DNA from 2 places in the Streptococcus hongkongensis genome. Region 1 is predicted to be linked to the other one. Evidence: predicted binding sites of a transcription regulator. Region 1 holds the regulator's gene; the other holds the start of a gene.

Region 1 (15,970 bases):
CTTTTTGAAGATGGAGAATTAAACTTGGAAGATATGTATCAAGCTGTTCACCATCAGTTTATTGCATCTAGTCTGGCAACCAAACGGGCCCATGAAATTGATGCTAATAATAAAGTTGGCATGATGCTTGCTCGTTTTGAACAATATGCTGCAACTTGTCACCCAGATGATGTCATGGCATCCATTAAAAAAGATCATGATAATCTATTCTATGCAGATGTTCAAATCCGTGGTAAATATCCAACTTACATGACGCGTTTCTTTAAAGAAAATAATATTAACCTGATTATTGAAGAAGGTGATAAGGAAATTCTGGAACAATACCCAGTAGAATTTATGAGTTTTTCTTATTATATGAGTTCAATTACTCGGAGTCCAAAACATCAAACAGACCAACAAAAGTCAGGTGGCAATCTCATTTTAGGGGAAACCAATCCCTATTTAGAAGCATCAGATTGGGGCTGGCAGATTGATCCAGTTGGTTTACGAATTACGTTAAATAAATTATATGATCGCTATCAAATCCCACTTTTTATTGTTGAAAATGGACTAGGGGCCTTAGATAAGTTAGAAGAAGATGGTTCGGTTCATGATTCTTATCGTATCGACTATCTTCAAAGACACATTGAACAAATGTATGAAGCTATTGAAGATGGTGTTGACTTAATGGGGTATACGATGTGGGGCTGTATTGACTTAATTTCTGCATCGACATCAGAAATGTCGAAACGGTATGGTTTTGTTTATGTCGATGCAGATGATCATGGACATGGAACATTTAATCGTTTTAGAAAAGATTCATTTTATTGGTATAAAGATGTGATTAAAAACCAAGGCAGAAACATATTATCTCAAGAAGTTGACTAAGTAGGGATAAGGAGCAATTGATATGATAAAAAAATGTTACATCATGCGTCATGGGCAGACCTTGTTCAATGTACAAGGTAGAATTCAAGGTGCATGTGATTCTCCTTTGACAGAACTAGGAATTGAACAAGCTAAAACAGCCAAGGACCATTTTGATCAACTCGGTTTGTCATTTAAAACAATTTATTCATCACCGCAAGAACGTGCTTGTGATACAGCAGAAATTGCAAGTGATCGCACTGATATTATTCGACTAAAAGGTCTAAAAGAATGGAATTTTGGCACTTTTGAGGGGCACCCAGAATATCTTAATCCACGTCTACATAAAGAAGATGGTAGTGGTTATAGAGATTATTTTGTGGCCTACGGTGGTGAATCAAATGTTCAAGTTTATGAACGAATGGATAAAACAATTAGAGAAATCATGACTAAGGAAACTGAAGACAACATAAACTTATTTGTTAGCCATGGAGCTTCGATATCCCAATTTTATCGACATAAAACACTAAACCCTCCAATTCTTGATAAAGGAATGCCAAATTGTGCCATACTCGAATTGACATATGATGGAAATGATTTTCAAGTGCAATCTGTCTATAATCCATATAACCATGACTATGTCTTTCAAAGAAAAAAATAAAGAGAGATTTAAACCAATATGCAAGCATTTAACACCTTAGCACCTGTTTTCTTTATGCTTTGTCTTGGCTACTTAGCTAGACGACAGCAATGGTTAACAGTTGACCAAAAGGCAGGAGCAAATGCCTTTATTTTCACAATCTTGTTTCCGATACTGATTTTTCATCTCATCATGACAGCAGAAATCAAGGTATCGACATTTCCGATTGTTCTTTATATCTTTATTGCTTTTCAATTGGCGATGGTCGTTGGAAAGCTCTTAAAACGATTTATTGGGGAGTCATATGCCCACTTTGCTCATTTCCTTTTACCGACAGTAGAAGGAGGTAGTGTTGCTTTACCCCTTTACTTGTCGATTGTAGGCGTTTCTAGTAATACTGTTATTTTTGATTTAGCTGGCGCAGCAACGGCATTTCTTGTGATACCAGTCTTGGTATCTAAAGCAAGTGCATCTAATGCGTCGCTAAAAGAATTAGCTATCTCAACCCTAACTCACCCATTTCTAATAGCCATTTTTCTTGGCTTAATTGCAAATGGTCTGCGCTTAAACCACATGCTCTTACAGGCACCATTTGGCGAGTCATATTATGGTATCATTGAAAAAGCGACATCACCAATAGTAGGAACAATTTTGTTTATTTTAGGATTTGATTTACAATTTGATCCGGACACCTTTAAGTCTATTGCAAGATTATTATTGGTACGCGTTGGATTTTACAGCCTAGTTATTTTTGGCTTCTTCATTTTATTTCCAGTATTAATGACAAATAAAGAGTTTAAAATTGCAGTCTTACTCTATTTTATGTGTCCAACTGGATTTGCGATGCCGGCAATTATTATGCCAGCCTTTAAATCTGGAAAAGATGAACTTTTTTCAGCAACTTTCATTTCATTATCACTTATTGTAACCTTAGTAGTTTATACCTTACTAGTTGTCTTTATGACTTAGATCAATTTATTAAAAAGGAGAAAAGATGTCTAAACAAACAAAATTTCCTAAAAATTTTCTTTGGGGTGGTGCAACAGCTGCCAACCAATGTGAAGGGGCCTACGAAGTCGACGGTCGGGGCCTAGCCAATGTTGATCTTGTTCCAATTGGCGAAGAGCGGTTTTCTATTATTGCTGGTGAACGAAAAATGTTTGATTTTGAAGAGGGGTATTTTTATCCTGCAAAAGAGTCTATTGATTTTTATCACCATTATAAAGAAGATATTGCTTTATTTGCTGAAATGGGCTTTAAAACTTACCGCATGTCTATTGGTTGGTCTCGCATTTTCCCTAAAGGGGATGAAACTGAACCAAATGAAAAAGGGTTAGCCTTCTATGAAAATGTTTTTAAAGAATGCCGAAAATATGGGATTGAACCACTAGTAACCATTACACACTTTGATTGTCCGATGCACTTAATTGAAGAATATGGTGGCTGGCGTAATCGTAAAATGATTGACTTCTATGGCAATCTTTGTCAGGTTATTTTTAACCGATACAAAGGATTAGTTAACTACTGGTTGACTTTCAATGAAATTAATATGATTTTACATGCGCCATTCATGGGGGCTGGCATTTGTTTTGAAGAAGGCGAAAATAAGGAAGAAGTGAAATTTCAAGCCGCACATCATGAATTGGTAGCGTCAGCTTTGGCAACTAAAATCGCTCATGAAGTAGATCCAAATAATAAAGTTGGTTGTATGTTAGCAGCTGGGCAATATTACCCGAATACATGTGATCCGAAAGACTATTGGGCTGGTATGAAAGAAGATCGTGAGAATTATTTCTTTATTGACGTTCAGGCGCGTGGTTATTATCCAAACTATGCTTTGAAGAAATTTAAGCGTGATCAGTTGCATATCAAAATGACTGAAGAAGATTTAGCATTATTAAAAGCACATACAGTTGATTTCATTTCATTTTCTTACTATTCTAGCCGTGTCGCGTCTGGTGACCCAAAAGTAAATGAACAAACACAAGGTAATATCTTTGCCTCAATCAAAAATCCTTATCTAGACTCGTCTGAATGGGGCTGGCAAATTGATCCACTTGGTATGCGTATCACGATGAATGCTATTTGGGACCGTTATCAGAAACCACTCTTTGTTGTTGAAAATGGTCTTGGAGCAGTAGATAGACCTGATGAGAACGGCTATGTAGAGGATGATTATCGAATCGATTACCTTCGTCAGCATATTCAAGCAATGAATGATGCAATTAATAAGGATGGTGTTGAATTGTGGGGCTACACGACGTGGGGCTGTATTGACTTAGTTTCTGCCGGAACCGGTGAAATGAAAAAACGATATGGCTTTATCTATGTTGATCGTGACAACAAGGGTAAAGGAACACTAAAGCGATCTAAGAAAAAATCATTTGATTGGTATAAAAAAGTTATTGCAAGTCAAGGTGCAGATTTAGAGTAACCACATTATTTTTATTCGGACATCTCAAAGAAGCCGTTTTATTGGCTTCTTTTTGATACAAATAGTGAGGATAATGAAAGATAATTAGTGTATAATATAAGAAAGGAGTTATAATGAAATTTGAAAAAAAACAAGTCTTTAACTTAGTTCTCTTATTTGTCATTTGTTATGCTATAAAGGCAAATTGGCAGACTGGGGCATCTATTATTAAAACGATTTATAGGACAAGCTTACCTTTTTTATATGGAGCAGCACTTGCCTATATAGTCAATATTGTTATGAGTACTTATGAAGCTGGCATAAGTAAAGTCATCAAAGGAGATCAATTTCCTGGATTAAAAAGAGCTATTTCAATGATATTAGCTTATTTAACCTTTTTTATTTTATTCATTTGGATTATTTCAATTGTTATTCCAGATTTAATTGCGAGTTTATCATTGATGTTGCAGTTTGATCCAGGATCTATCAAATCTGTTGTGCATAACTTGAGTCATAATCAACTCATTTCGAGAATCATTGATTATTCTGGTGGTGTTTCCGCTATTGCGAAAACGATTACAAATTATAGTCATCAATTATTGCAACAATTGCTTTCTGTTTTTACAAATATTTTGACGTCAGTTACTATTATTGCTTCAGCAGTTATCAGTCTCTTTGTCAGTTTTGTCTTCTCACTTTATGTATTAGCTAATAAAGAACAATTATGTCGACAAGGAAATATCCTTGTTGATACCTACACTGGCATTTATGGTCAACGGATTCATTATTTTGTTGGTCTTCTCCATAGCCGTTTTCGTGGTTTCTTTGTTGGTCAAAGTATCGAAGCTGTTATTTTGGGAAGTTTAACAGCAATTGGAATGTTTATTTTACAGATTCCGTTTGCTGCAACGATTGGTGTATTAGTTGCTTTTACAGCACTAATACCAGTGGTAGGAGCTTATATTGGCTTGATCATTGGCTTTATTTTAATTATGACGCAGTCGATGTCACAAGCTATTATCTTTGTTGTCTTTTTAGTAGTTTTACAACAATTTGAAGGGAATTTAATCTATCCTCGTGTCGTTGGTAGTTCAATTAAATTACCAGGCATGTGGGTTTTGATGGCTATTACCGTTGGAGCTGCCTTAAATGGAATTATTGGGATGATTGTTGCAGTTCCTTTAGTAGCAACCTTCTATCAGATTATTCGAGATAACGTTGAGAAAAAACAAGCGATTCAAAAAAAACAAGTTTCTTAAAGAAAGAAACTTGTTTTTTTTCGAATAGTTCTGTTAGAAGGAGTAATTGAAAATGTACAATATCAAGATAGATGAAGAATCATTAATGCCACGAGAACGCCTCATTAGCTTGGGAGCTGAAATGTTAAGTAATCAAGAGTTGCTTGCAATCATTCTAAGAACGGGAAGTAAGGACAAACCTGTTCTAGAATTATCTGCCTATATATTAAAAGGTTTAGAGCAATTGTCAGATTTTAAAAAATTATCCTTACAGGAGCTACAACAAATAGCTGGTATTGGAAAAGTAAAGTCAGTCGAGATCAAAGCAATGATTGAGTTGTCAAAACGGATTTTAGCAAGTGATGACAAACAAGAAGGTCAACTACTATCCACTTATCAAGTTGCACAAAGAATGATTAAACTACTTGGTGAAAAGAAGCAAGAACATTTGTTAGCCATTTATTTAGATACTCAAAACAGAATTATTGAAGAAAAAACAATTTTTATTGGAAGTGTTAGGCGCTCAATTGCAGAGCCTAGAGAAATATTACACTACGCTTGTAAAAATATGGCAACTAGCCTAATTATTGTTCATAATCATCCATCAGGTCTTGCAAATCCAAGTGATAATGATATTCATTTTACTAAAAAAATAAAACAATCATGTGATCAAATAGGCATAAATTGCTTAGATCACATCATCGTTGGAAAGAAAGATTATTATAGCTTTAGAGAAAAATCTGAAATATTTTAGTGTCAATAGGTATTAATAAAATAATCAAAAAGTTGAAAATCAGCATTTGAAATGTGTTGAAGTAGTTCAGGGTGCCATTGCACGCCAATAAATTGAAAAGTTGGATCGTTTGAAACGACTGCTTCAATTGTGTTATCACGAGGATCCCGCGAGATCACTTCCAAACCATTTCCTAACTCTTTAATACTTTGATGATGGAAGGAATTTATTGAGGCTTTTTCACCGTAAATTGAAAATAAGAAAGAGTCCTTATTTGTGATAATGTCATGATGATAAGAATCTGAAGGCATTTTTTGCCAGTGATTGGGAATGTTTTGATTTAATGTTCCGCCTAGGATAACATTCATTAATTGAAGACCTCGACAAATGCCTAAAATGGGTTTTCCTTGTCTCCTTGCCTCATTAATAATGGCAATTTCATACACATCTCTTTCAAGAAAGAAATCGTCATCAAAGGCTTCCTTTGATTGGTTGTAAAATTTAGGATCAACATTTTGTCCGCCAATTAATATAATTTTATCAACAAGTGACACATGTTGTTTAGCAGTCTCTTCATTTCCAATAGGAAGGAGAATGGGGGTGGCATTTGCTTTCATAACAGCATCAGAAAAACCTGCAAGGGCATAGGTCCAAGGCAGGTCATCTAAAGCTATATTTAGTCGTTGATTGGCTGAAATGCCAACTAGAGGCTTAGTCATGCTAACTCCTATAATGTGTTATTTTGGTTCATGAAATAAAGAAGTGTTTGTAATTCACTTGTTAAATCAACATATTGAACGATGACATCTTTAGGTACTTGCAAATGAACAGGTGAGAAGCTTAAAATTCCTTTAATTCCTGCAGTAATCAGTTGATCAGCAACCTCTTGTGCATGATCACTTTGAACAGTTAAGATAGCAGTTTCAATATCGGTTGCTTTGACATGTTCTTTAATAGTTGAGATGCCATAGATAGGGATACCATCAGAAGTTTTAGTTCCAACAATTGGATTATCATCAGTGTCAAATCCCATTGCAATTTGCATTTTATTGCGATCGTGGAAACGGTAATGAAGTAATGCGCGTCCAATGTTACCAACACCTACAATTAAAACATTAGTAGTAGAATGGTCATTTAGTAAATCTGCAAAAAAGTTCATTAATTTAGTCACATCGTAACCAAATCCACGGCGACCTAGTTCACCAAAATAAGAAAAGTCACGGCGAACAGTTGCTGAATCGATCCCCATTGCATCAGCAATTTGTTTAGAACTTGCTTTTTCAACTTGGTCAGCATGAAATCTTTTAAAAATACGATAGTAGAGTGATAAGCGCTTTGCAGTCGCTTTTGGAATTGATTTGTCAATAACCACGGTAGTAGCTCCTTTGAAATAATTTACTGTATTAATCTTATTCTATTGTAACAAATACTTTGTGAAAAATGCAACATTAAAGCTACTATTATTGAAAAAATTAGAAAATTCATCTAAAATTGCACAAAAAAACCACTAATGATGTCCTAATCATTAGTGATTCAGAAATGTTAGCTCTGCAAATGTAGAAGGTAAAAATAAAGATCGCCATAAGTTCCTTTGTAGTCCAAAGCTTTTCCATCAACTGTAACAGATTGAACGGGGTGATAATCTGGTGTTGAAATATCACAGGAAACTTGAGCTCTTTCAAATTCCTTGAAATCTGAAAATCGGACAGTTTTACATTGTTTGCTCTCATTTAAAAAACTTACTTCAATCATTTTTAATTAGCTGTTTTTATGAAAATATCGCGTTCAACTAGACTATCCATTAAAAAGTAAAATTTATCTTGAATAATCTTATGGTCCGCGGATTTAAAAATATTAACTAAACGGAGACCAGATTGGTCCGTAATTGTTAATTTAAAGGCATTCAAATCTTTATTAATCGTAATTTTTAAAGGAAAACCATTGCCTGAATTTGGAACTTCCTCTAAGAGTCTTGTTAATTCATAGTGACCAAGTTTAGTCTCGCTAAATGTTGTATCACGTAATGTGTATTTTTTTACTTTAGGACTAATTGTATATGTATATTTACAGTTTTTTAAAGTGATTTCTTTTTCAAAAGCCATATTAATCTCCTATGATATGAATGATTTCTTTTACAAATTGATTAACTTCTTCAATAGTATTTTGATCAGAAAAGCTAATTCGCAGTGATTCAGATAATTGCTGCGCATTTTTACCATAGTAACTTTCTAATACATGACTTGGTTCAACAGTCCCTGCAGTACAAGCTGAACCTGTAGAGACTGCAATGCCAGCTAAATCTAAACGAGTTAAAAGCATAGCATTCTGATGACTTGGAAAACCAAGATTAATCACATGTGGTAAAGAGTGGTTACTTTTATTGAGATAAAAATTAGAGCTCTGCAATTGATCTAAAAGATGGTCTTTTAACTGGTTGACATGACAATAATTAATTTCCATATTTTGAAAAGCATCAGTTAAGGCTTGTGTCATTCCAACAATCCCAATTAAATTTTCGGTACCTGAACGTCGTTTTTCTTCCTGATCTCCACCATGAAGCAGTGGGTCGAATAACAATTGATTGTGATAAAGGAAGCCGACACCCTTTGGGCCATGAAATTTATGAGCAGAAGCAGTTAAAAAATCAATACCTAACTCCTCAGGTAATACATTTAGTTTACCTATCGCTTGAACGGCATCAACATGAAAAGCAGCTTGATGATTTTGTAATAAGTGACCAACTTCAGCAATAGGTAGCAAATCACCAGTTTCATTGTTTGCTGCCATCATGCTAACTAAAATAGTATCTGGTCTTAAGGCTTGTTTGACATCCTCAAGGGTAATAATACCATTAGGAGCTTCTATATAAGTCACTTCAAAACCAAAATGTTTTTCAAGGTACTCCATAGTGTGTAGTACGGAATGATGCTCAATAGCTGTAGTAATGAGATGTTTTCCCTGATTTTGATGAGCTAATGCATAGCCTTTTATAGCAGTATTGTTGCTTTCTGTTCCACCTGAGGTAAAGATTAGCTGACGGCTATCAACGTGAAGCAGGTTAGCAATGCTTTGTCTGCAATCTCTTAGCACTTTACTTGCTTGTCTACCGTAGGAATGGATACTGGATGGATTAGCAAAATTAGAAGCCATGACATCAGTCATGGCAGCAATTACAGAATCACTGAGTGCAGTTGTGGCTGCATTATCGAAATAGATTTGTTTGTTATTTTTCATTGTTTGTGTCGAAAGCAAAGAGTGGACTTAGTGGTCTTCTTTCATGAATTCTAATAATAGCATCACCAATTAATTGACTAGCTGTGATGTATTTAACATTATTTGGAATACGATTGGCTGTTTTAACGGAATCAGTAACCAGAATTTCTTTAATTGGTGCAGTTTCTAGGACATCAGCAGCACCTCCAGCAAAGAGACCATGACTTGACACGGCATATATTTCAGTTGCTCCGCCACGTTCCAATATCTTAGCACCTTCAGCAAATGTTTTCCCAGTATTCAAGATATCATCAATTAAGATTGCTTTTTTACCAGCGACATCACCAATGATGAAACCTTGTTCACGCTCAGAATCATCCTGAGCATAGTCAATAATAGCAATTGGAGAATCCAGATATTCAGCTAGAGAGCGAGCTCGTTTAATGCCAGAATTTTTTGGACTAACAACAACAACGTCATTACCAGAAAGACCTTGTTTACAATATTCTTTTGCAAATAATGGAATAGTGAACAGATTATCTACAGGAATATCAAAGAAACCTTGAACTTGGACAGCATGTAAATCTAATGTTAGAACACGATCAATACCTGCCTTAGTTAACATGTTTGCCACAAGTTTAGCTGTAATTGGTTCACGAGATTTTGCAATACGGTCTTGGCGTGAATACCCGAAATAAGGCAAGACAACATTGACTGTATTAGCAGAGGCACGTTTGCAGGCATCTATCATGATTAAAAGTTCCCATAGGTTATCATTTACTGGGAAACTGGTTGATTGGATAATATAAATATCATCACCACGAACAGTTTCTTCAATGTTAATCATTATTTCACCATCTGAGAATTGACGTGATGAAATTTTTCCTAAAGGAATGCCAGATGCCTCAGAAATCTTTTCTGCAATTGGAAGATTTGAAGTAAGAGAAAACAGTTTGATTTGCTTATCAGCATATCGTTCAGTCATTAGAGATTGTGCTCCTTGTGTTTTTGAGGAATAGAAGTCAAACAAAATTAACCCTATTCTAGCTTTTATCAACAGTCTCATTTTATCAAAAAATATGAAAAAAATCAGTTATTTATCTGTTTAAATTTGCTCTTTTAATGTTTTGCTGAATCGGGCAACTTTACTTTTGGCAAATTTAAAGGAAATGTGATTATCATTTAAGAATTGTTGAAAATCATTTTCCCCTTTTGAGGCATCTTCAACTTCAAGTTCCAACTCATAGTCTTTGATATTAGCATACTGATTATAGTCCAATGCCATTTTTCCAATTTCAGTCTCTATTTCACGTCGTACAGTAGTCAGATGACCAAAGCAAGCTAATTGCAATTGATTGATATCTAGTGTATCAATAATGTCTTTAATTGATGATTGTGGTAATGAGAAGTCTTTAACCAGGGCTTTTGCATCTGTTAATGATAAGTCAACATTATACTCTCTGTTACCTACTATTTCAGGGACTTTGAGCGTAATTTCAGCTTTATCAGGCAAGGTTCTAATTCTCAGAGACATACGATTAGCCTTTAAGGCAAAAGTAGGCGTGTCAATATAATAATTTGTTTGCGTTATAGGAGGAATGTGTGATAATTTTGTGAGTAGTCGGTTATACTCATCCTTTGTTAATAAAGTTTTGTATTCAATTTCTAGGTTAGTCATGCAAATTCCTTTTGTTGGTCTTTTGTGCTATAATTAATTGTTATTTCAATTCTATATTAAAGACGAAATTTTGACAAGAAAGGAGTGATAGCGTGGCAGTAGATTGGGAAGAATTTTTAGATCCGTACATTCAAACAGTCGGAGAATTAAAAATTAAATTACGTGGTATTCGTAAACAGTTTAGAAAACAAAATCGCTATTCACCAATTGAGTTCGTAACAGGACGTGTTAAATCTGTTGAAAGTATTAAAGAGAAGATGAAATTGCGTGGTGTTCTCGAAGAAAACATTACGCAAGACATACAAGATATTGCTGGCTTGCGTATCATGGTTCAATTTGTCGACGATGTTGATGAGGTATTGAATCTGTTACGGCATCGGCAAGATATGTCTATCGTCTATGAACGTGATTATATTAGAAATATGAAATCGTCTGGATATCGTTCTTATCATGTTGTCGTCGAATACCCTGTTGACACGATTGATGGACAAAAGAAAGTTTTAGCTGAAATTCAAATTAGAACGTTAGCCATGAACTTTTGGGCAACAATTGAACATTCACTAAATTATAAATATCAAGGTGAATTTCCAGAAGAAATAAAGAAAAGATTATCAACAACTGCAAAAATCGCTTTAGAACTTGACGAGGAAATGCGAAAAATTCGTGAAGATATTAGAGATGCTCAGTTAATGTTTGATCCAGTTAGTCGCAATTTAAGTGATGGTGTAGGAAACAGTGATGACTCAGATGAATTATACAGATAAAGCTACTCGAGTAGCAATAATTGCTAATGGAAAATACCAAAGTAAGCGTGTCGCTTCGAAGCTTTTTTCTGTTTTTAAAGATGACCCAGATTTTTATTTAGCTAAAAAAAATCCGGATGTTGTTATTTCTATTGGTGGTGATGGTATGCTCCTGTCAGCATTTCACATGTATGAAAAGGAATTGGATAAAGTTCGCTTTGTAGGTGTTCATACGGGACATCTTGGGTTTTATACTGACTACCGTGATTTTGAGGTAGAGAATTTAATTGAAAACCTGAGAATGGATAAAGGGGAGAAGATTTCTTATCCCATTCTTAAAGTGAAAATTTCACTTGAAGATGGGCGCATTATTACTGCACGGGCTTTGAACGAAGCAACAATAAAAAGAATTGAAAAAACAATGGTGGCAGATGTCATTATTAACAACGTCAGGTTTGAAACCTTCCGTGGTGATGGTTTATCAGTTTCAACACCAACTGGAAGTACAGCCTACAATAAATCTTTAGGCGGGGCAATTCTACATCCTACAGTTGAGGCTCTACAATTGACTGAAATTTCTAGTCTTAATAATTTAGTCTTTCGTACTGTTGGTTCCTCTCTGATCATCCCTAAGAAGGACAAGATTGAGGTCTTGCCACAACGAACTGGTATTTATACGGTTTCCATTGATAATAAAACTTACAATTTGAAAAATGTTATTAAAGTAGAATATTTTATTGATGAAAAGAAAATTAATTTTGTTGCGACTTCGAGTCATACGAGCTTTTGGGAAAGGGTTAAAGATGCCTTTATCGGTGAGATTGAGTCATGAGATTTGATTATGTCGCAGATCGTCGTACTAAGGTCAAAACACTTTTAAAGGGATATGATGTATCAAAAGGGCTTCTTGCGAAGGTCAAGTATCGCGGTGGAAAAATTTTGGTTAATGAAGAGGAGCAAAATGCCATCTATCTTTTGGATGTCGGTGATATTGTGACGATTCTGATTCCAGATGAGCAGCCTTTTGAAAAACTTGAAGCAGTATCGCATCCCTTGGATATCGTTTATGAGGATGATCATTTTCTTGTATTAAATAAGCCTTACGGCTTTGCCAGTATTCCAAGTGCACTTCACTCAAATACGATTGCTAATTTTATTAAAGCTTACTATTTAGAAAAAGATTATCCTAATAAGCAAGTTCACATTGTTACTCGTTTAGACAGAGATACAAGTGGATTGATGCTTTTTGCAAAACATGGCTATGCACATGCTAGATTAGATAAACAGTTGCAATCACGTTCGATAGATAAACGGTATTTTGCATTAGTATCAGGTAATGGTCAATTACCTGACAGTGGAGAAATTATTGAACCTATTGGCCGTTCTAAAGATAGTATTATTACAAGAGCAGTTGACCCAATGGGTAAGTATGCAAAGACGACATATGAAGTTGTTGGCCGTTTTGCAGAAAATGTTCATTTAGTAGATATTAAATTACATACAGGTAGAACTCACCAGATTAGAGTTCATTTCTCACATATTGGTTTTCCACTTCTTGGTGACGATCTTTATGGAGGACGATTAGACCTTGGTATAACAAGGCAGGCCTTACATTGTCATTCTTTGACTTTTTATAATCCATTTATAGAAAAAGAGAGTAATTATTCAATTGATTTGACAGATGACCTTGATAAGGTTATTCTAGACTTATCAAAAAAATTAATTGAGGTGTAAAAAATGAATATTAGAAGTTTGTTCGGTAGTTTACGTGAAAAAGTTGTTGGCAAAAACATGAAAATCGTATTTCCAGAAGGAAATGATGAACGTGTTGTTCGTGCAGCTGCTCGTCTGAAATTTGAGGGTCTTGTTGAACCAATTATTTTAGGTAAACCGGACGAAGTTCATAGCATTTTAACTAAACTCGGTTTCCAAAATCAAGAATATATTATTATCTATCCTGAAGATTATGCTGAATTTGAACAAATGAAAAAAGAATTTGTTGAAATTCGTAAAGGAAAAGCAACTTTAGAGGATGCTGATAAATTGCTTAAAGACGTTAACTATTTTGGTGTCATGTTAGTTAAAATGGGACTTGCTGATGGAATGGTTTCTGGTGCTGCCCATTCCACTGCGGACACGGTTCGTCCTGCTTTACAAATTATTAAAACACAACCAGGTATTTCACGTACGTCAGGTGTTTTCTTAATGAATCGTGAAAATACAAATGAACGTTATATTTTTGCTGACTGTGCTATCAATATCGACCCAAATGCACAAGAATTAGCTGAAATTGCTGTTAATACTGCGGCAACTGCTAAAATTTTTGATATTGATCCTAAAATTGCTATGTTAAGCTTCTCAACAAAAGGGTCTGGTAAAGCACCACAAGTTGAAAAAGTAGCTGAGGCAACAAAAATCGCAAAAGAATTAGCACCTGAATTAACACTCGATGGTGAATTACAATTTGATGCTGCATTCGTTCCTGAAACTGCAGCAATCAAAGCCCCAGACTCAACTGTTGCTGGACAAGCAAATACATTTATTTTCCCTGATTTACAATCAGGAAATATTGGCTACAAAATCGCACAACGTCTAGGAATGTTTGACGCTATTGGCCCAATTTTACAAGGTTTAAATAAACCGGTAAATGATTTATCCCGTGGATCAAGTGCAGAAGATATTTATAAACTAGGTATTATTACTGCTGCGCAAGCCTTGGAAAACAAATAATTAATAGAGTGGACTTGACCCCTTTGAAGGGTTAATCCACTTTTCTTTTCGAAGAGGAGAAACATATGTCAAAAAAAATAGCCTGTGTAACAGGAGCCTCTGCAGGTTTTGGTACAGCAATTGTTGCCAAATTAGTTGAAGATGGGTATAAAGTCATCATGATAGCCCGACGCTTAGATAAATTAAATCAACTACAAAATCAATTTGGTCAGGAAACTGTTTACCCACTTCAAATGGATATTACTCAAATAGATATCGTAAAAAACGGCTTAGAGTCTTTACCTGAAGAATGGCGTGCCATAGATCTTTTAGTGAATAATGCAGGCTTAGCGATAGGTTTGGATAAGGCTTATGAGGCGAAGTTTGAAGATTGGATGACGATGATTAATACTAATATCGTCGGCTTGACTTTTTTGACAAGACAAATTCTACCTCAAATGGTCGAAAGAAATAGTGGAATGATTATTAATTTGGGATCAACAGCTGGAACAATTCCTTATCCTGGTGGTAATATTTATGGAGCTACTAAGGCTTTCGTCAAACAGTTTTCATTAAATTTACGAGCTGATTTAGCTGGTACAAAGATAAGAGTGACAACTATTGAGCCTGGTTTGTGTGAGGGAACAGAGTTTTCATCGGTTCGCTTCGGTGGAGATCAAGAAAGAGTAGCCGCTATTTATAGAGGAGCACATGCCATCCAAGCTGTTGATATTGCTAATACCGTCAGTTGGATTATTAATCAGCCTGAACATGTAAATATTAATCGGATTGAAATGATGCCTGTGAGTCAGTCCTATGGTCCACAACCAGTCTTTAGAGATTAAAACATTTAAAAATAGGCTTTTCAACTTAGCTATTATCTGTTAGAATAGATAGTGCTCTAACGGCAATACAATATAAATTTAATTGAAGCAATTAAATGGGTACTGAGATTATTTCTAGTGCCCTTTTGTAGTGATTATCTACTAACTTAAATCTATCGTCTATCGAGGTAACTATGAAAACAAATCAATGGCATGTTATGCCAGCAATTATTTCCACAGCCATCTTAAGCTTTTGTGGTGTTTTAATTGAAACATCAATGAATGTCACCTTCCCAGAGTTAATGTCACTTTTCTCAGTTGGACCTGCAGCAATTCAGTGGTTAACGACAGCTAATTTATTAGCAGTTGCCGTTATTGTTCCTCTGTCTGCTTATTTAATCAGAAATTATTCAGAAAGACATATCTTTATCTTAGCTAATAGTTTATTTCTACTTGGGATGGCTATTGATAGCATTGCTCCAAGCTTAGCTATTTTATTGATTGGGCGAGTTTTACAAGGTATGGGAACTGGTATTGCCTTGCCGTTACTCTTTCATATCATAATGAGTCGAGTTGATTTTGAAAAGAGGGGACTAGTGATGGGGGTAGCAACCATGACTACTTCACTAGCGCCAGCAATTGGACCAAGCTATGGTGGTATTATTTTAGCTTACATGGGTTGGCAAATGATTTTTATCATGCTGTTTCCATTGATACTCCTATCAACCTTTTTCGGATTGAGATCTATTCCAAGTAGAAGCGTTCCAATCATTGAGAAAGTTAATTGGCTAGCTTTTGCTGTTTTGGGAATTGCATTGTCAACTCTATTAATTGCTATTGAGCAATTATCTTTGGTTTTGCTAATTATCAGTTTAGTATCATTCTTTTTGTTCTATACATTTAATAAAAAAAATACCTTATTAAATATCACTG
Region 2 (15,970 bases), on a different contig from region 1:
TTTGATTTCTTCAAGTTTCATGTCTTCTCCTTATTCTGCTTCGCGTTTAACGAATTTAACTTTAACTGGTAATTTGTGTCCAGCAAGACGGAATGCTTCACGTGCAACTTCTTCAGAAACACCAGCAATTTCGAACATTACTTTACCACGTTTAACTGGTGATACCCAACCTTCAGGTGCACCTTTACCAGAACCCATACGAACCCCGATAGCTTTAGCAGTATAAGATTTATGTGGGAAGATTTTAATCCAAACTTTACCACCACGTTTCATGTAACGCGTCATAGCGATACGGGCAGCTTCGATTTGGCGGTTAGTGATCCATGAGCTAGTTGTAGCTTGAAGACCGTATTCACCGAATGATACTTCTTTTCCACCTTTTGCTTCACCGCGCATTTTACCACGGAATTCACGACGGTGTTTAACACGTTTAGGTACTAACATATGTTATTTGCCTCCTTTAGTGTTTTTACGAGCCGGAAGAACTTCACCACGATAAATCCAAACTTTAACACCAAGTTTACCATATGTAGTGTCTGCTTCTTCCCAAGCGTAATCAATATCAGCGCGAAGTGTATGAAGAGGAACAGTTCCTTCAGAATAACCTTCTGCACGAGCGATATCAGCACCGTTCAAACGACCTGAAACTTGAGTTTTAATCCCTTTAGCTCCAGCACGCATTGTACGTTGAATTGCTTGTTTTTGTGCACGACGGAAAGCAACACGTTGCTCTAATTGACGAGCAATGTTTTCACCAACAAGGTGAGCATCAAGATCTGGTGATTTGATTTCAATAATGTTGATGTGTACTTGTTTCCCAGTTAATTTGTTAAGTTGAGCACGTAATGTGTCAACATTTGCTCCACCTTTACCGATAACCATACCTGGTTTAGCAGTATGTAATGAAACAATAACTTTGTTGATAGCACGTTCAATTTCAATTGTTGAAACTGAAGCTTCTGCTAATTCTTTTTGAATGAATTTACGGATTGCAAGATCTTCATGAAGGTAATCCGCGTATTCTTTTTCAGCATACCATTTCGCATCCCAGTCACGGATGATTCCGACACGCATACCAATTGGATGTACTTTTTGACCCACGATTTTACCTCCTTATTTTTCTGCAACAACTACTGTTACGTGAGTTGTTCTTTTGTTGATTGGTGAAGCCGAACCTTTCGCACGTGGACGGAAACGTTTCATTGTTGGTCCTTCGTTAGCGAATGTTTCAGATACTACCAAGTTAGCTTTTTCCAAACCAAAGTTGTTTTCTGCATTTGCAATAGCTGAGTTAAGAGTTTTCTCAATAACACGAGCTGCTTTGTTTGGAGTGAATTTTAAGATTGCGATTGCGTCAGCAACGTTCTTACCACGGATAAGATCAAGTACTAAACGTGTTTTACGAGGTGAAACACGTACTGTACGAGCCATTGCTTTAGCTGAAGTAATTTCTGCCATTGTGTCCTCCTCCTATTAACGACGTGTTTTCTTGTCGTCTGCTGCGTGACCTTTGTAAGTACGAGTTGGTGCAAATTCACCAAGTTTGTGACCTACCATGTCTTCTTGGATATAAACAGGTACATGTTTACGTCCATCATAAACTGCAATTGTATAACCGATGAAACTTGGGAAAATCGTTGAACGACGTGACCAAGTTTTGATTACTTTTTTCTTTTCGTCATTTGCTTGAGCTTCAACTTTTTTCATTAAATGCTCATCGACGAAAGGTCCTTTTTTAAGACTACGTCCCATTATGTAGTTTTCTCCTTTAAATGATGTACCACAACGGCTTGTTGCTAAGCAACTACCGAGTTGGCGGATGATAAGTCAACTTATCTGTTTATTATTTAGCGTTACGACGACGAATAATAAGTTTGTCAGATTTAGCTTTCTTATTACGAGTTTTAAGTCCAAGAGCTGGTTTACCCCATGGAGTTGAAGGTGCTTTACGACCAACTGGAGCTTTACCTTCACCACCACCGTGTGGGTGATCGTTAGGGTTCATTACAGAACCACGAACTGTTGGGCGGATACCTTTCCAACGGTTACGTCCAGCTTTACCGATGTTAACAAGTGATTGTTGTTCATTACCAACTGAACCAATTGTTGCACGACAAGTTCCAAGAATCATACGAACTTCGCCTGATTGTAGACGAACAAGTACGTATTTACCTTCTGAACCTAATACTTGAGCAGATGCACCAGCAGCACGAACAAGCTCTCCACCTTTACCAGGTTTCAATTCAATGTTGTGAACAACTGTACCAACAGGAATGTTGGCAAGTGGAAGTGCATTACCAATTTTGATATCTGCATCAACACCAGAAACGATGCGTTGACCTACTTCAAGACCTTTAGGTGCAATGATATAAGCTTTAACACCATCAGTATAGTGTACTAATGCAATGTTAGCAGTACGGTTTGGATCGTACTCGATAGTTTTAACAACTGCTTCAACCGCATCTTTGTTACGTTTGAAGTCGATTACACGGTAATGACGTTTATGTCCGCCACCTTGGTGACGTACAGTGATACGACCATTGTTGTTACGACCAGCTTTGTTTTTAAGAGAAACAAGCAATGATTTCTCAGGTGTGCTTGTTGTGATTTCAGCAAAATCCAAAGAAGTCATATTACGACGGCCATTTGTCGTTGGTTTATAAACTTTAATACCCACGTTATTTCCTCCTTAGATTATTCAGCTTCTGCTGCAAACAACTCGATTGCTTTAGAATCAGCTGTAAGAGTGATGATAGCTTTTTTAGTTTTTGAAGTGAAACCTGTGTAACGACCAACGCGTTTAGCTTTTGGTTTAACGTTAACAGTGTTTACGTTTGCAACTTTAACACCTTCAAACGCAGCTTCTACAGCTTGTTTGATTAAAAGTTTGTGCGCACGTGTGTCAACTTCAAATGTGTATTTTCCTTCTTCAAGGGCAATCATTGATTTTTCAGTAATGACTGGTTTTTTAATTACGTCGTACAAATTCATTATGCAAGAACCTCCTCAATTGTAGAGATTGCTTCTTTAGTAACAAGAAGTTTATCGCTATTTACAATATCAAGAACACTTGCAGTTGTTGCAGTTGCAACTTTAACGTTTGGAAGGTTACGAGCAGATAATGCTGCAAATTCATTTCCTTCTTCAACGATAACAAGTACTTTTGAATCGATGCTTAGCGCTGAAAGAACTTTTGCAAATTCAGCAGTTTTTGGTGCTGCAAATGAAAGGCTTTCTACAGCTACAAATTTTTCGTCAGCAACTTTAGCTGAGTATACTGATTTCAAAGCTAGGCGACGAACTTTTTGTGGAAGTTTGTATCCGTATGAACGTGGAGTTGGTCCGAAGACAACACCACCACCACGCCATTGTGGTGAGCGGATAGAACCTTGACGAGCACGTCCAGTCCCTTTTTGACGCCATGGTTTGCGTCCACCACCTGATACTGCTGAACGATTTTTAACCGCATGAGTACCTTGGCGAAGGCTAGCGCGTTGGCTGATTACAACATCAAAAACAACTGATTCGCTTGGTTCGATACCGAAGATAGCGTCATTTAATTCAACTGAACTAACTTCTTTACCAGTTTGGTCAAATAGTTTTACGTTTGCCATTTAAACTGTTTTCTCCTTTCTTATTATTTAGCAGCTTTTACTGCTGATTTGATAGTGATAAGAGATTTCTTAGCACCTGGTACGTTACCTTTGATAAGGATAGCGTTTTTCTCTGGGATAACTTGTACAATTTCAAGATTTTGAATTGTTACACGGTTTCCACCCATACGTCCTGCCAAGTGTTTGTTTTTGAAAACACGGTTAGGCGCAACAGGTCCCATTGAACCTGGACGACGGTGGTAACGAGAACCATGGGCCATAGGGCCGCGTGATTGACCGTGGCGTTTGATAACACCTTGGAAACCTTTACCTTTTGAAGTACCCGTTACATCAACGATATCTCCAGCTGCGAATGTATCAACAGTAATTTCTGAACCAACTTCTAAGCCTTCAATGTTTTTGAATTCACGGATGAAGCGCTTAGGAGCTGTGTTAGCTTTAGCTACATGGCCTTTGGCAGGTTTGTTACTCAAAATTTCGCGTTTGTCGTCAAAACCAACTTGAACTGCTTCATAACCGTCTGTTTCAACAGTTTTAACTTGAAGCACAACGTTTGCAGCTGCTTCGATGACAGTAACAGGGATAAATTCACCAGTTTCAGTGAAGATTTGAGTCATTCCCACTTTTTTCCCTAAGATTCCTTTTGTCATGAGAAAATATTTCCTTTTCTTATATTATTCAAAAAGTTTTTTATGAGCGTTTTTTGTGCTCAAAAAAGTTTTTTACGAGCGTTTTTTGTGCTCAGAGATCAAATTAAAGCTTGATTTCTACGTTTACACCACTTGGTAAGTCCAATTTCATAAGAGCGTCAACAGTCTTTTGAGTTGGGTTCACGATGTCGATAAGACGTTTGTGAGTACGCATTTCAAATTGTTCGCGAGAATCTTTATATTTGTGAGTCGCACGAATAATAGTGTAAAGACTACGTTCTGTTGGAAGTGGAACTGGCCCCGCTACAGTAGCACCTGTACGTGTTGCAGTTTCAACGATTTTTTCTGCCGCTGTGTCAAGTGTACGGTGTTCGTACGCTTTCAAACGGATACGGATTTTTTTATTTGCCATCTTTTCTCCTCTCGTCTATTTACGATAATAGGCTAGCTCCTCGAGAAAACCAACACGTGTTGCGTGGCAATGCAACCGAGCGTGTCGCAACCTCTCGTATCATAGCTATAGCTGTAATTTTACAGCACCATAATATAATAACAGAAAGCTACTGCTCTTGCAAGTCTTTTCGTAACTTTTTTAAAAAAAGTTACGAAAACAACCTCATAACTTTTGCTTGTGCATATATAATATTTTTAATAATAAAAATCGCATTAAATTGTCTAAGAGTGTTGCTATCCAAACTCCTGATAAACCTAAACCTAAAACTACTCCTAATAAATAACCACCTATAATCCTAATCAACCACATGCCGATACTGGTCGCATAAAACGGCATCCGAGCATTACCCAGTCCTTGCCACACCGCTGTATATATTAAGGTACCCGATGTTACAGGAGATCCAATCAGCGAAAAGAACAGAACTAGCATACTGGCCGTTGTTGCACTTTTATCATTTGTGAATTGACTCGTCAACCACCACCCACAACTATAAACTAATAGACTAATAATTAGCACTATAATAGTAGAAAGTTTGTAAGCCTCTTTAATATATCGATCAATTAACACCTTATCCTGATCAGTCAAAAGACCTGCTACACCAATAACAGTTGCTGTAGCTACAGCCATTCCAGGCATGTAATTAAATTGTGAAATAGTCTCACCAATTGCATTACCCGCATACACTGATGTCCCAAAGCTAATAACAATTGCCATGACCAACAAATCGCCTACCCTCATCATCAAGCGCTCTCCTGCACTTGGCAGAGCTAAAGCCAAAATTTTACGATTCATGCGAAGAGACATCCTGGAGACGATCATTCTAACAGGGAAAAAACGTAGTAAGATAAGTACACCAACCAGACGCGATAGCACCGTCGCCCAAGCAACACCAATCACACCCCAATTAAAAATAAAGACCGCACTCGCTGAAAGGACACCATTGAGGAGATTGGCAAAAAGACTCACCCACATTGGTAATTTAGCATTTCCTTTCGCTCTTAAAATTGCTCCTAGGCTCGTCATCATAGCCAAGCTACTCACCAATCCTCCAACAACTGAGAGATAAGCCCCTCCAACAGCAACCACCTCAGCCGATGCTCCAAACAAGGTCAGGAGCCAAGACTTGCCAAGGACTGTTAGAATTCCCAAAATAAGAGACACTCCAAGTGTCAGAGTGATAGCATCCGCCATTAGTTTTTGTGACTCTAGTTGATCTTTCTTAGCCAAACTGCGCGCCAGTAAACTTGACACCGCTCCTCCCAAGGCGATAAAAAGTGCTTGATATACTGTGATGATATTAGTTGCTAAAGAGACACCAGAAACCGCCGCTAGAGAAATCTGAGCAACTAAGTAGTTGTCAACAAATCCCATCAGCATTTGCAAGAGGTTTTCAACCATCGCTGGTAAAGCAAGACTTAAAATATGTCTACGATTTTCATTTTGCATAAACTCATCAATAAAGGAGGCTAATAGCCCCCCTTTATACTCCTAAATACTTTTCTACAGCTTCTTGCATGTCTTGATGGCTAACCATCATTTCATGACGAACAGAAGCATGATACAAATCTTGAACAGTTGTTGGAATTGCAACTCCAGAAATCTTTTCTAACAACTCAACTGACTGGAAATCATCCTCACATCCTTGTCCCTGAATTGCCTCAACAACAACTTGTGGGAACTTGTAAGGACTAGCTGTTGATGCAATAATTGTCTGATGTTGATCACCAGATTCCTGACGATAACGACGGTAAACAGCAGATGCCACTGCCGTATGTGGATCAATCACATAGTGGTCTGACTCAAAAATAGCCTTAATTTCTGCTTTTGTTTCTTCTTCTGTTGCATAGCCAGAGGTGAACAGATCAAAAACTCGAGCATCAAATGCCTCCAAGTGATAAGACCCCTCCTCAGTCAGAGACGTCATTAATTGACGAGTAGCCTCCGAGTCATCACCCAGCAGATGGAAAATTAAGCGCTCCAAATTAGAGGAAACCAAAATATCCATCGATGGACTGCTTGTTACCTTAAAGTCACGATTCTTGTCGTATGTACGACTTGTAAAGAAATCAGTAAGAACATTATTTTCGTTCGAAGCGCAGATTAATTTATGAACGGGAAGACCAATTTGCTTAGCATAATAAGCAGCCAAAATATTACCAAAATTACCAGTCGGAACAGTGATGTTAACCTGTTCTCCCGCTCTAATGGCACCATCTTTAACCAACTGCGCATAAGCATAAACATAATAAACAACCTGCGGAATCAAACGCCCAATATTCATCGAATTCGCTGAAGATAATTGCATCCCTTGATCAGCCAACTTTTGCGCCAAATCCGCATCATTAAACATCCGCTTAACATCAGTCTGCGCATCATCAAAATTACCATCAATAGCAATAACATGCGTATTATCCCCGACTTGCGTCGTCATTTGCAACTCTTGAATCTTGCTGACCCCATATTTAGGATAGAAAACAATGATTTCTGTTCCCGGAACATCGGCAAAGCCAGCCATAGCAGCCTTCCCAGTATCACCAGAAGTCGCCGTTAAAATAACAATCTTATTATCAACGCCCTGCTTCTTAGCAGCTGTCGTTAATAAATAAGGCAAGATTGACAAGGCCATGTCTTTAAAAGCTATCGTTGACCCATGAAAAAGCTCTAAGTTATGATAATCAGTCAAAGAAACCAAGGGAGCAATCTTAGCCGTGTCAAACTTTTGATCATAGGCAGATTGAATACAATGATCCAATTCCGCCTCTGTAAAATCATCAAAGAAAGCTGACAAAATTAGCTTCGCTACTTCTTGATAAGATGCCGATTGCAATTGCTCAAAATCCAAATGAACTGCTGGCATGCTAACAGGTGTAAAAAGACCCCCATCTTTAGCTAAGCCTGATAAAATAGCTTGACTTGCACTTACTTGATTTGCCGCATCACGGGTTGATTGATAAACGAGTCCCATTTCTTTTCCTACCTTTAAAAGTCTTTTTGATATTGTACCATATTTTGACTATCTTTGACGCCATGATAACGAAAAAAGCACTAGTTTTCAACTAGTGCTTCCAAAACTGATTTAAAATAACAGGCATTTCTTTAAACACCCCTTTAAATCAGTTACAACATGATTACAAATTTTAGAGGAGCAAATACTATAGAGTAGTAAAATCTAAAACTTTACGTCCTTGAATTTTTCCTGCTTCCATTTCATCAAAAACTTGAGGTGCTGTGTCTACTGCAACTTTTTCAACGACTGGGACAACCAAACCTTCTGCACCAAAAGCAAAAGCTTCTTCCAAATCTTTACGTGTGCCAACTAGAGAACCAACAACTTTGATACCATCTAAAACAGTTTTAACAATAGATAATTCCATATATTCTGACGGTAAGCCAACAGCAACTACTGTACCACCTGCACGCACACTATCAATCGCTTGGTTGAAAGCAACCTTAGAAACAGCAGTAACAACCGCTCCATGGCAACCACCAGTTTTTTCTTGAATAAAGGCTGCAACATCTTCGACTTCTTTACCATTGACAACAATATCAGCTCCAAGTTTTTTAGCCAATTCCAATTTGTCATTGTTAATGTCTACAGCAACAACATGAGCATTGAATACTTTTTTAGCATACTGAACAGCTAGATTTCCTAGGCCTCCTGCACCAAAACAAACAATCCATTGTCCAGGGGCTGCCCCTGCTTCCTTGATAGCTTTATAAGTTGTTACACCAGCACATGTGATAGAAGAAGCTTGAGCTGGATCAAGACCATCTGGAACTTTAACAGCATAATCAGCAGTTACAACAGCATATTCACTCATTCCACCGTCTACAGAATAACCAGCATTTTTGACGCTACGACAAAGTGTTTCACGTCCAGTTGTACAATATTCACAGTGTCCACAGCCTTCAAAGAACCAAGCAATTGAAACACGATCTCCGACCTTAAGTGAGTCTACGCCTTCACCGATTTCTTCAACAACGCCAACACCTTCATGACCTAATATACGGCCAGGTACTTTACCAAAATCACCGTGTGCCACATGTAAATCCGTATGACAAACACCACAATATTCAACTTTTACAAGTGCTTCTCCATGCCCTACTTTTGGTAGATCATGCTCAACAACTTCAACACCTGTACTTTCTTGATTAACGACAACAGCTTTCATAAAAAGCCTCCTTAACTATATTTTTTATCTTTTTTGCAAACGCTTTCTTATAATATTGTATAGCATTTCACATAGTCTGTCAATAAAAAATGGTAATAAGATTACAATTTTCTGAAAATATACTTTACCGGTTAACTAATTTATTAAAAAAAGCACTAGCTATTAACTAGTGCCCTTTGCTTATCTGACCCAACGAGAATCGATGCCAGCTATACCAATCCAGACATGTGCAAGCAGGTCATAAAAGCGTTCTACCATGATGTGAATCCTCCAAGAAATTATCTTTTTATTCAGCTACATTATACGCCTCTGCTAAAGGCTTGTAAACTCAATATTAAAATTTTTTATACTTTATGTAACTACTATAGAAATACTCTCATGGAGGAGAACCAAGAGAGTATTCTATGCATTACATTAACGTGTTCGGTTTATTTAAGTCGACCAGGACGATCTCCATATCCATAGTAGGCATCTGCCAGGATTTCTTCCATGTCAGCGACTAATGGTAAACGTGGATTTGCTGGTGAACATTGATCTTCATAAGCAAGAAGAGCAATTTCATGTAAACTGTCTTTCCAGTCTTTTTCATCGATACCTTGATCTTTGAAGTTCATCTTGATACCAACAGCTACACCAAGTTCGTATACAGCTTGTGCATAAGATGCAACAGCTTCTTCAGGTGTTGAAGCTGGAAGACCTAATAAGCGTGCGATATCTTGGAATTTCTCATCAGCTTTCCAATAGTTGTATTTAGGCCAAGTAGCTGTTTTAGAAGGACGTGTCCCATTGTAACGGATAACATATGGTAAAAGAATCGCATTTGTACGTCCGTGAACTGTGTGGTGCACTCCACCAATTTTGTGAGCCATTGAGTGACTCATACCTAGGAAGGCATTTGCAAATGCCATACCAGCCATTGTTGAAGCATTATGCATTTTTTCACGAGCTTCAAAATCACCATTATTTACAGAACTTACTAAATAATCAAAGACAATCTTGATAGCTTGTAAAGCAAGACCATCAGTAAAGTCATTTGCCATTTGTGATACATAAGCTTCTGTAGCATGTGTTAGAACATCCATACCTGTATCAGCTGCAATAAATCCTGGAACTGACATTACTAATGATGGGTCAACAATAGCAATTGTTGGTGTCAATGAATAGTCAGCAATTGGGTATTTGCGGTTATTTTTCTTGTCCGAGATAACGGCAAATGGGGTTACTTCTGAACCAGTACCTGAAGTTGTTGGAATAGCAATGAATTTTGTTTTCTTACCAAGCTCAGGGAATTTGAAGGCACGTTTACGGATATCCATGAATTTTTGAACAAGGTCGCGGAAGTCAACTTCTGGTTGCTCATAGAATAACCACATTACTTTGGCAGCATCCATTGGTGAACCACCACCCAATGCAATGATCGTATCTGGTTTGAAGGTACGCATTAATTCCGTACCTTTCATAACTGTTGAAACGTCTGGATCAGGTTCAACATCTGAGAAGATTTGATAAACAACTTTGTTACGACGTTGATCAAGTTGTTCAATAATTTTGTTCAAGAAACCTAATTCAACCATAGCATGGTCAGTAACAATCATGACACGTTCAACATCACGTGCTTTTTGTAAGTATTGAATAGAATCGCGCTCGAAGTATGTTTTTGAAGGAACCTTAAACCATTGCATATTATTTCTACGTCTTCCTACTTTTTTGATATTCAAGAGGTTGATAGCACTAACATTATCACCTACAGAGTTACGTCCATATGAACCACATCCAAGTGTTAATGATGGAATGAAGGCGTTGTAAACATCACCGATTCCACCAAATGTTGAAGGTGAATTCCAAATGATACGCATTGCTTTCATTTCAGTACCGAAACGTTTTGCTAACTCTTCATCTTTTGTATGGATAGCTGCTGAGTGTCCTAGACCATTGAATTCTACCATTTGACGAGCTTTTTTAAGTCCGTCTTCAGTAGAGTCAGATTTAAGAACAGCAATAACTGGTGATAGTTTTTCACGTGTTAATGGTTCTTTAACCCCAACTTCAGCACATTCAGCTGCAAGAATGTTAGTTCCTTCTGGAACTTTGAAGCCTGCTTGTTCAGCAATCCAAATCGCTGATTTACCAACGATATCTGCATTTAATTTTGCACCAGCACAGTTTTTGCTATTTGCTTTTGCACCAAAACAGAATTCTTCAAGGAGTGCTTTTTCTTTCTTATTAACAAAATAAGTATGGTAAGACTTGAATTCATCAACAAATTGATCATAAACTTCTTTATCAATAATTACAGCTTGTTCAGAAGCGCAGACCATTCCATTGTCAAATGATTTAGACATAACAATGTCATGAGCAGCTTGACGAATGTTTGCAGATTTTTCAACATAAGCTGGAACATTACCTGCACCTACACCAAGCGCTGGTTTTCCACATGAGTAAGCAGCACGAACCATTGCATTACCACCAGTTGCAAGAATTGTTGCAATACCATCGTGGTTCATCAAAGCACCAGTTGCTTCCATAGAAGGTTTTGAAATCCATTGGATACAGTTTTCAGGTGCACCTGCTGCAATAGCAGCATCACGAACAATTTGAGCCGCATGTGCAGAAGATTCTTGAGCTGAAGGGTGGAATCCAAAGACAATTGGATTACGCGTTTTCAAAGCAATCAATGATTTGAAAATAGCTGTTGACGTTGGGTTTGTTGTTGGTGTAACCCCACAGATAACCCCAACAGGTTCAGCAATAAGTGTTAATCCTGTTGTATCATCTTCTTCGATTATTCCAACTGTTTTAGTATGACGCATGTTATTAACTACATGCTCACAAGCAAATAAGTTCTTAGTCGCTTTATCTTCGAATACACCACGTCCAGTTTCTTCAAAGGCATGCATTGCTAAGATACCATGTGCATCCAAAGCAGCAACTGAAGCTTTAGCTACGATGTAGTCTACTTGTTCCTGATTTAATTTACGGAATTCTTCTAAGGCACCTAGACCTTTTTGGACAAGCTCATCAACGTGTGATTGCGCATCTGCCATTTTTTGTTCCGGCGTCATTTTTTGTTCAACCATTCTATTCTCCTCTAGAACTTTTATTTGTTAAAAGTTTCACAAATTTGTTTACAAAATTATTATAGCACATTTTTTGAGTTTGTAAATAGTTTCACAATAAATTTGTGAAGTTTTTTTCAAAGTTTTTTGACTATAGAAAAAAGACCTTTTCAGGCCTTATTTTGCATCTTTTTTAGCAACATATTCAATAGCATCTTTAATAGTATTTACATACAGATCTGCCCCTTTAGGCGTAGAATCACTATAGTGTACACCATCTGTGCCATCCCAAATATCAGGTGTGGCAACAGCTACCTTATACCAATCCGCTATACTTACAAACGAATATTTCTTAGCTAAACTTAACTCATAATCTCTAACTTCAGCAACTTGCGCTAAATTTTGCGAATTATAAGGTGAGACAATCACTAAACGGTGCCCCTTTGGTAAATCTTGAATGAAATTTTGCAAATCCGCTTTGTAATTACCTAGAGAATTGACACCAACGGCTAAAACAATCGTTTTAGATAAAGTCTCAGACGATTTGCGATTATCATAAATGTCAAAAGCTTGGCTAAAGTTTCTACTTACTGCTGCATCAAGCTGTGCTGTCGGCATAATTTTAGAAAAGGCGGCACTTGATCTTAAGGCAACAGAATCTCCGATAATGCTGACATCGCCCAATGCATTAGCATCCCCAGCTGCAAGAGTATGCGTTCTGTTTAAGCTATTTTGACTTTGCTGTAAAGCTCCAACAGTGAGCTCAGTTTCAAACTTGCCAACATTTGGCGCAGCAATACTCCGACCTACCATTAATAATAATAAAGCTAGGCCAGTTAAAGCTAGCCATTTTGTATAGCCTTCCATCGGAATATCTAAGCCAAAAAGATTTGGTTTTTTGCCAACAATTAATGGTTCGATAATGTAGTAAGACAAGGTAGAAAAAAGAACTGAGAAAATGAGGGTCAGGATAACAGCAAACCAGTTTGGTGCCAATTGGCTGAAAATGATATAAAAAGGCCAATGGAAGAGGTACAAGCCGTAACTAATTTCAGCAATATAGGTAATAACAAAGGGTTCGTCGATTGTCGGCGTAAGATCATTTAAAACGCGCGTAGCATAAATCATAACTGCTGTAAATAAACTAGCTAAAACAAAGCCAAACAAGTAAGTTATGATATTGTTAAAGTCAAGCGATACTGTTAACAAGAATAACAAGGTAAATGCACCAGCTACAAAACTGATAACAAATTTACGCGGCCATAAGTTAACATTTTTTTGAAATCTAACAGTTGTCTCTTTAATCCCTGAAATGGTCGCAAACATTGCTCCAATAAAGAAAGGAAAAATATGGGCAATACTTGAAAAATAAATCAATGAGAAATTAACCACAAAAAATGCTCTAATAAACATTATTAGGAAGCTGAGAGCAAAAATACTACTCGAGGCTACAAAAAGAATTCCTCTAAATTGCTTATCATTATACTTTTGTCTTCCCATAAACCAGACAAACAGGCCCCAAATAATATAAAAATGAACTTCAATTGCCAGACTCCAAGTATGCACAAATAAATGGGGTATAAATTGACTTTCATAACTACTACCAGTTAAAATTTCATAGAAATTTGTGGTAAAGCCTAGAGCAGCCGCTATTTGACTTCCAATGTTTGCCACAAAGTCTGTTTTGACTAAGAAAGTAAACGGAATTGTCACTAGGACCATTAATACTAATGGTGGAACAATCCGATAAAAACGTCTTCTGAAAAAACCAATAATATCAATTTGATTAGACTTAGAGTATTCGTCTATTAATAGAGCTGTAATTAGATAGCCTGAAAATGTAAAGAAAATATCAACCCCTATAAAACCTCCTGGAAAGGCATGTTTAAAGAAGTGATAAAGTAAAACTAGTAGTAAACCAGTTACACGTATCAAAGAAAACCATTTAATTCTCATTTTTGAAATATCCCCTGCTTGAAGGTCCCTTTATAAACCTTATTATTTTTTGCCATGAGTGTCCCTTTACCATCAGCTTGTCCTTTTTTAAAGTCCCCTTTATAAGACCAACCTGTTTTTGATGTAAAAGTTCCCTTGCCTTCAAATACACCTTGTTTAAAATCACCAACATACTTATCACCATTAGCATAAACTAAGGTCCCTTGTCCATTCATCCGGTGATTAATAACATAACCAGTGTACTTAATCTGACCCCGATTATAGGTTAAGGCAGTTTTACTTTTATGATTAATTGTAATAACTGAAAGCCCTAAAACCAAGAGGATAATAACTGAAAAAATCTCGACTTGAGCTCGAGTAATTTTCAATTGGTTAATAAATTGCTTAATTTGTTCCATCTCTATCTTCTCACTACTATTTTATTTATTACTTAAATTCTTTTAGCCAGCTTTGACAACCTTTTGTGACCAAATCATAGGTTTCTTCAAAATCTCCTGTATACCAAGGATCAGGTACGCCACCTGTAATAAATAGGTGAATTTTCTCATCCCACTTGCCACCAGAGAGCGCCCGTAAATCATCTACATTCTGAAAATCCATCCCAATGATGTAATCAAATTCAGATAAGTCACGTTCTGTAATTTGTTGAGAACTTTTGTTTTTATCATAATCAATTTGATATTTTGTTAAAATCTTTTGCGTTCCTCTATGAATAGGATTCCCATGTTCCCAATTTGATGTCCCTCTGCTTTCAACATAAATAGATGATTCATCAACAAGAGATTTCATAACAAACTCAGCCATAGTTGAACGACAAATATTACCTAAACAAACAAAACATACTTTTTTCATGGTAAACTCCCCTCATTTTATTATATCAAAATATTAGAATTTCTTTACAAAATCATACCGATTTTTTACTGTTAATACAACTATAATACTAAATAATATCAGTTGCATTTTTCAAAAAATTTAAGACAATTTAGCTATTCTTTCTCCATCCCGACTTTGACCACGCTTCAATCGGTATAACTCTCTCAAAAAGTCTCAGCAATCTAGCCGAGACTTTTATTTTTCTAAATAGGGATAATTTAAATGATGATAAGCTTTCTGTGTCGCAACACGTCCAGTCCTTGTCCGCATAATAAAGCCTTTTTGAATGAGATAAGGTTCATACATATCTTCTACTGTGTCTCTCTCCTCAGCAATATTTACTGACAGAGTCCCAAGGCCAACTGGACCACCATTGTACATTTCAATCATTGTACGCAAAATCTTCTGATCGACGTAGTCCAATCCTTCATGATCAACATCTAACATTTCAAGGGCTTTATCAGTAATTGTAGCTGTAATCACACCATTTCCCATAATTTGAGCATAGTCTCGCACACGCTTTAATAAACGATTAGCGATACGAGGTGTCCCTCTACTTCGACGTGCCAACTCTGAAGCTGCTTCATGAACAATTTCCATTTCAAAGATATCCGCGGTACGCTCGACAATCTCTGTTAAATCATCTACTTGATAATACTCCATATGGCCAGTTATGCCAAAACGAGCTCTTAGCGGATTAGATAACATGCCAGCGCGAGTTGTTGCTCCAATTAGTGTAAAAGGTGGCAAATCCAGATGAACACTACGACTAGTATCACTAGAACCAATCATAATATCAATATAAAAATCTTCCATCGCACTATAAAGAACTTCTTCGACAACCATAGGCATTCTATGAATTTCATCAATAAAGAGGACATCTCCCGGCTCCAAATCATTTAAGACTGCAACCAAGTCCCCTGCCTTTTCAATAGCCGGACCAGAGGTTTGCTTAAGATTAACTCCTAGCTCATTAGCTATAACAAATGCCATAGTCGTTTTCCCAAGTCCTGGAGGGCCAAACAAAAGGACGTGATCTAAAGACTCATCACGCATTTTTGCTGCTTCAATAAAAATCATCAGTTGGTCTTTAACTTTATCTTGACCAATATACTCTCGTAAATATTGAGGACGTAGAGTGCGCTCAACCAGAGCCTCATCTCCCATCAACTCTTCATCTAAAATTCTAGTCATG

The links. The regulator Rex, encoded in region 1, represses fermentation and respiration genes when NADH is low (regulators of the CRP and FNR family bind a similar motif). The targets are predictions, from matches to a motif close to TTGTGAANTANTTCACAA.
Region 2: adhP (alcohol dehydrogenase AdhP) is a predicted target of Rex. The motif match lies at 8,946-8,963, and genes of this name have one in related genera.

Annotation. Positions count from the first base shown of each region.
Region 1 covers NZ_JBRUGD010000001.1:18,492-34,461, forward strand. Annotated here, with positions in the region: gene ACVRZD_RS00080 (glycoside hydrolase family 1 protein) at 1-867, shown strand, start outside; gene ACVRZD_RS00085 (histidine phosphatase family protein) at 890-1,507, shown strand; gene ACVRZD_RS00090 (AEC family transporter) at 1,526-2,455, shown strand; gene ACVRZD_RS00095 (6-phospho-beta-glucosidase) at 2,481-3,920, shown strand; gene ACVRZD_RS00100 (AI-2E family transporter) at 4,034-5,158, shown strand; gene radC (RadC family protein) at 5,211-5,891, shown strand; gene ACVRZD_RS00110 (gamma-glutamyl-gamma-aminobutyrate hydrolase family protein) at 5,894-6,589, opposite strand; gene ACVRZD_RS00115 (redox-sensing transcriptional repressor Rex) at 6,598-7,242, opposite strand; gene ACVRZD_RS00120 (DUF4649 family protein) at 7,413-7,622, opposite strand; gene ACVRZD_RS00125 (DUF1831 domain-containing protein) at 7,625-7,972, opposite strand; gene ACVRZD_RS00130 (cysteine desulfurase family protein) at 7,974-9,104, opposite strand; gene ACVRZD_RS00135 (ribose-phosphate diphosphokinase) at 9,094-10,068, opposite strand; gene ACVRZD_RS00140 (CYTH domain-containing protein) at 10,189-10,761, opposite strand; gene yjbM (GTP diphosphokinase) at 10,854-11,525, shown strand; gene ACVRZD_RS00150 (NAD kinase) at 11,500-12,336, shown strand; gene ACVRZD_RS00155 (RluA family pseudouridine synthase) at 12,333-13,238, shown strand; gene pta (phosphate acetyltransferase) at 13,242-14,234, shown strand; gene ACVRZD_RS00165 (SDR family NAD(P)-dependent oxidoreductase) at 14,300-15,058, shown strand; gene ACVRZD_RS00170 (MFS transporter) at 15,232-15,970, shown strand, end outside.
Region 2 covers NZ_JBRUGD010000016.1:24,191-40,160, reverse strand. Annotated here, with positions in the region: gene rpmC (50S ribosomal protein L29) at 1-21, opposite strand, end outside; gene rplP (50S ribosomal protein L16) at 31-444, opposite strand; gene rpsC (30S ribosomal protein S3) at 448-1,101, opposite strand; gene rplV (50S ribosomal protein L22) at 1,114-1,458, opposite strand; gene rpsS (30S ribosomal protein S19) at 1,474-1,752, opposite strand; gene rplB (50S ribosomal protein L2) at 1,844-2,677, opposite strand; gene ACVRZD_RS09460 (50S ribosomal protein L23) at 2,695-2,991, opposite strand; gene rplD (50S ribosomal protein L4) at 2,991-3,614, opposite strand; gene rplC (50S ribosomal protein L3) at 3,638-4,264, opposite strand; gene rpsJ (30S ribosomal protein S10) at 4,368-4,676, opposite strand; gene ACVRZD_RS09440 (MATE family efflux transporter) at 4,881-6,164, opposite strand; gene thrC (threonine synthase) at 6,199-7,683, opposite strand; gene adhP (alcohol dehydrogenase AdhP) at 7,871-8,890, opposite strand; gene adhE (bifunctional acetaldehyde-CoA/alcohol dehydrogenase) at 9,319-11,967, opposite strand; gene ACVRZD_RS09420 (acyltransferase family protein) at 12,124-13,902, opposite strand; gene ACVRZD_RS09415 (MORN repeat-containing protein) at 13,899-14,300, opposite strand; gene ACVRZD_RS09410 (low molecular weight protein-tyrosine-phosphatase) at 14,329-14,754, opposite strand; gene ruvB (Holliday junction branch migration DNA helicase RuvB) at 14,971-15,969, opposite strand.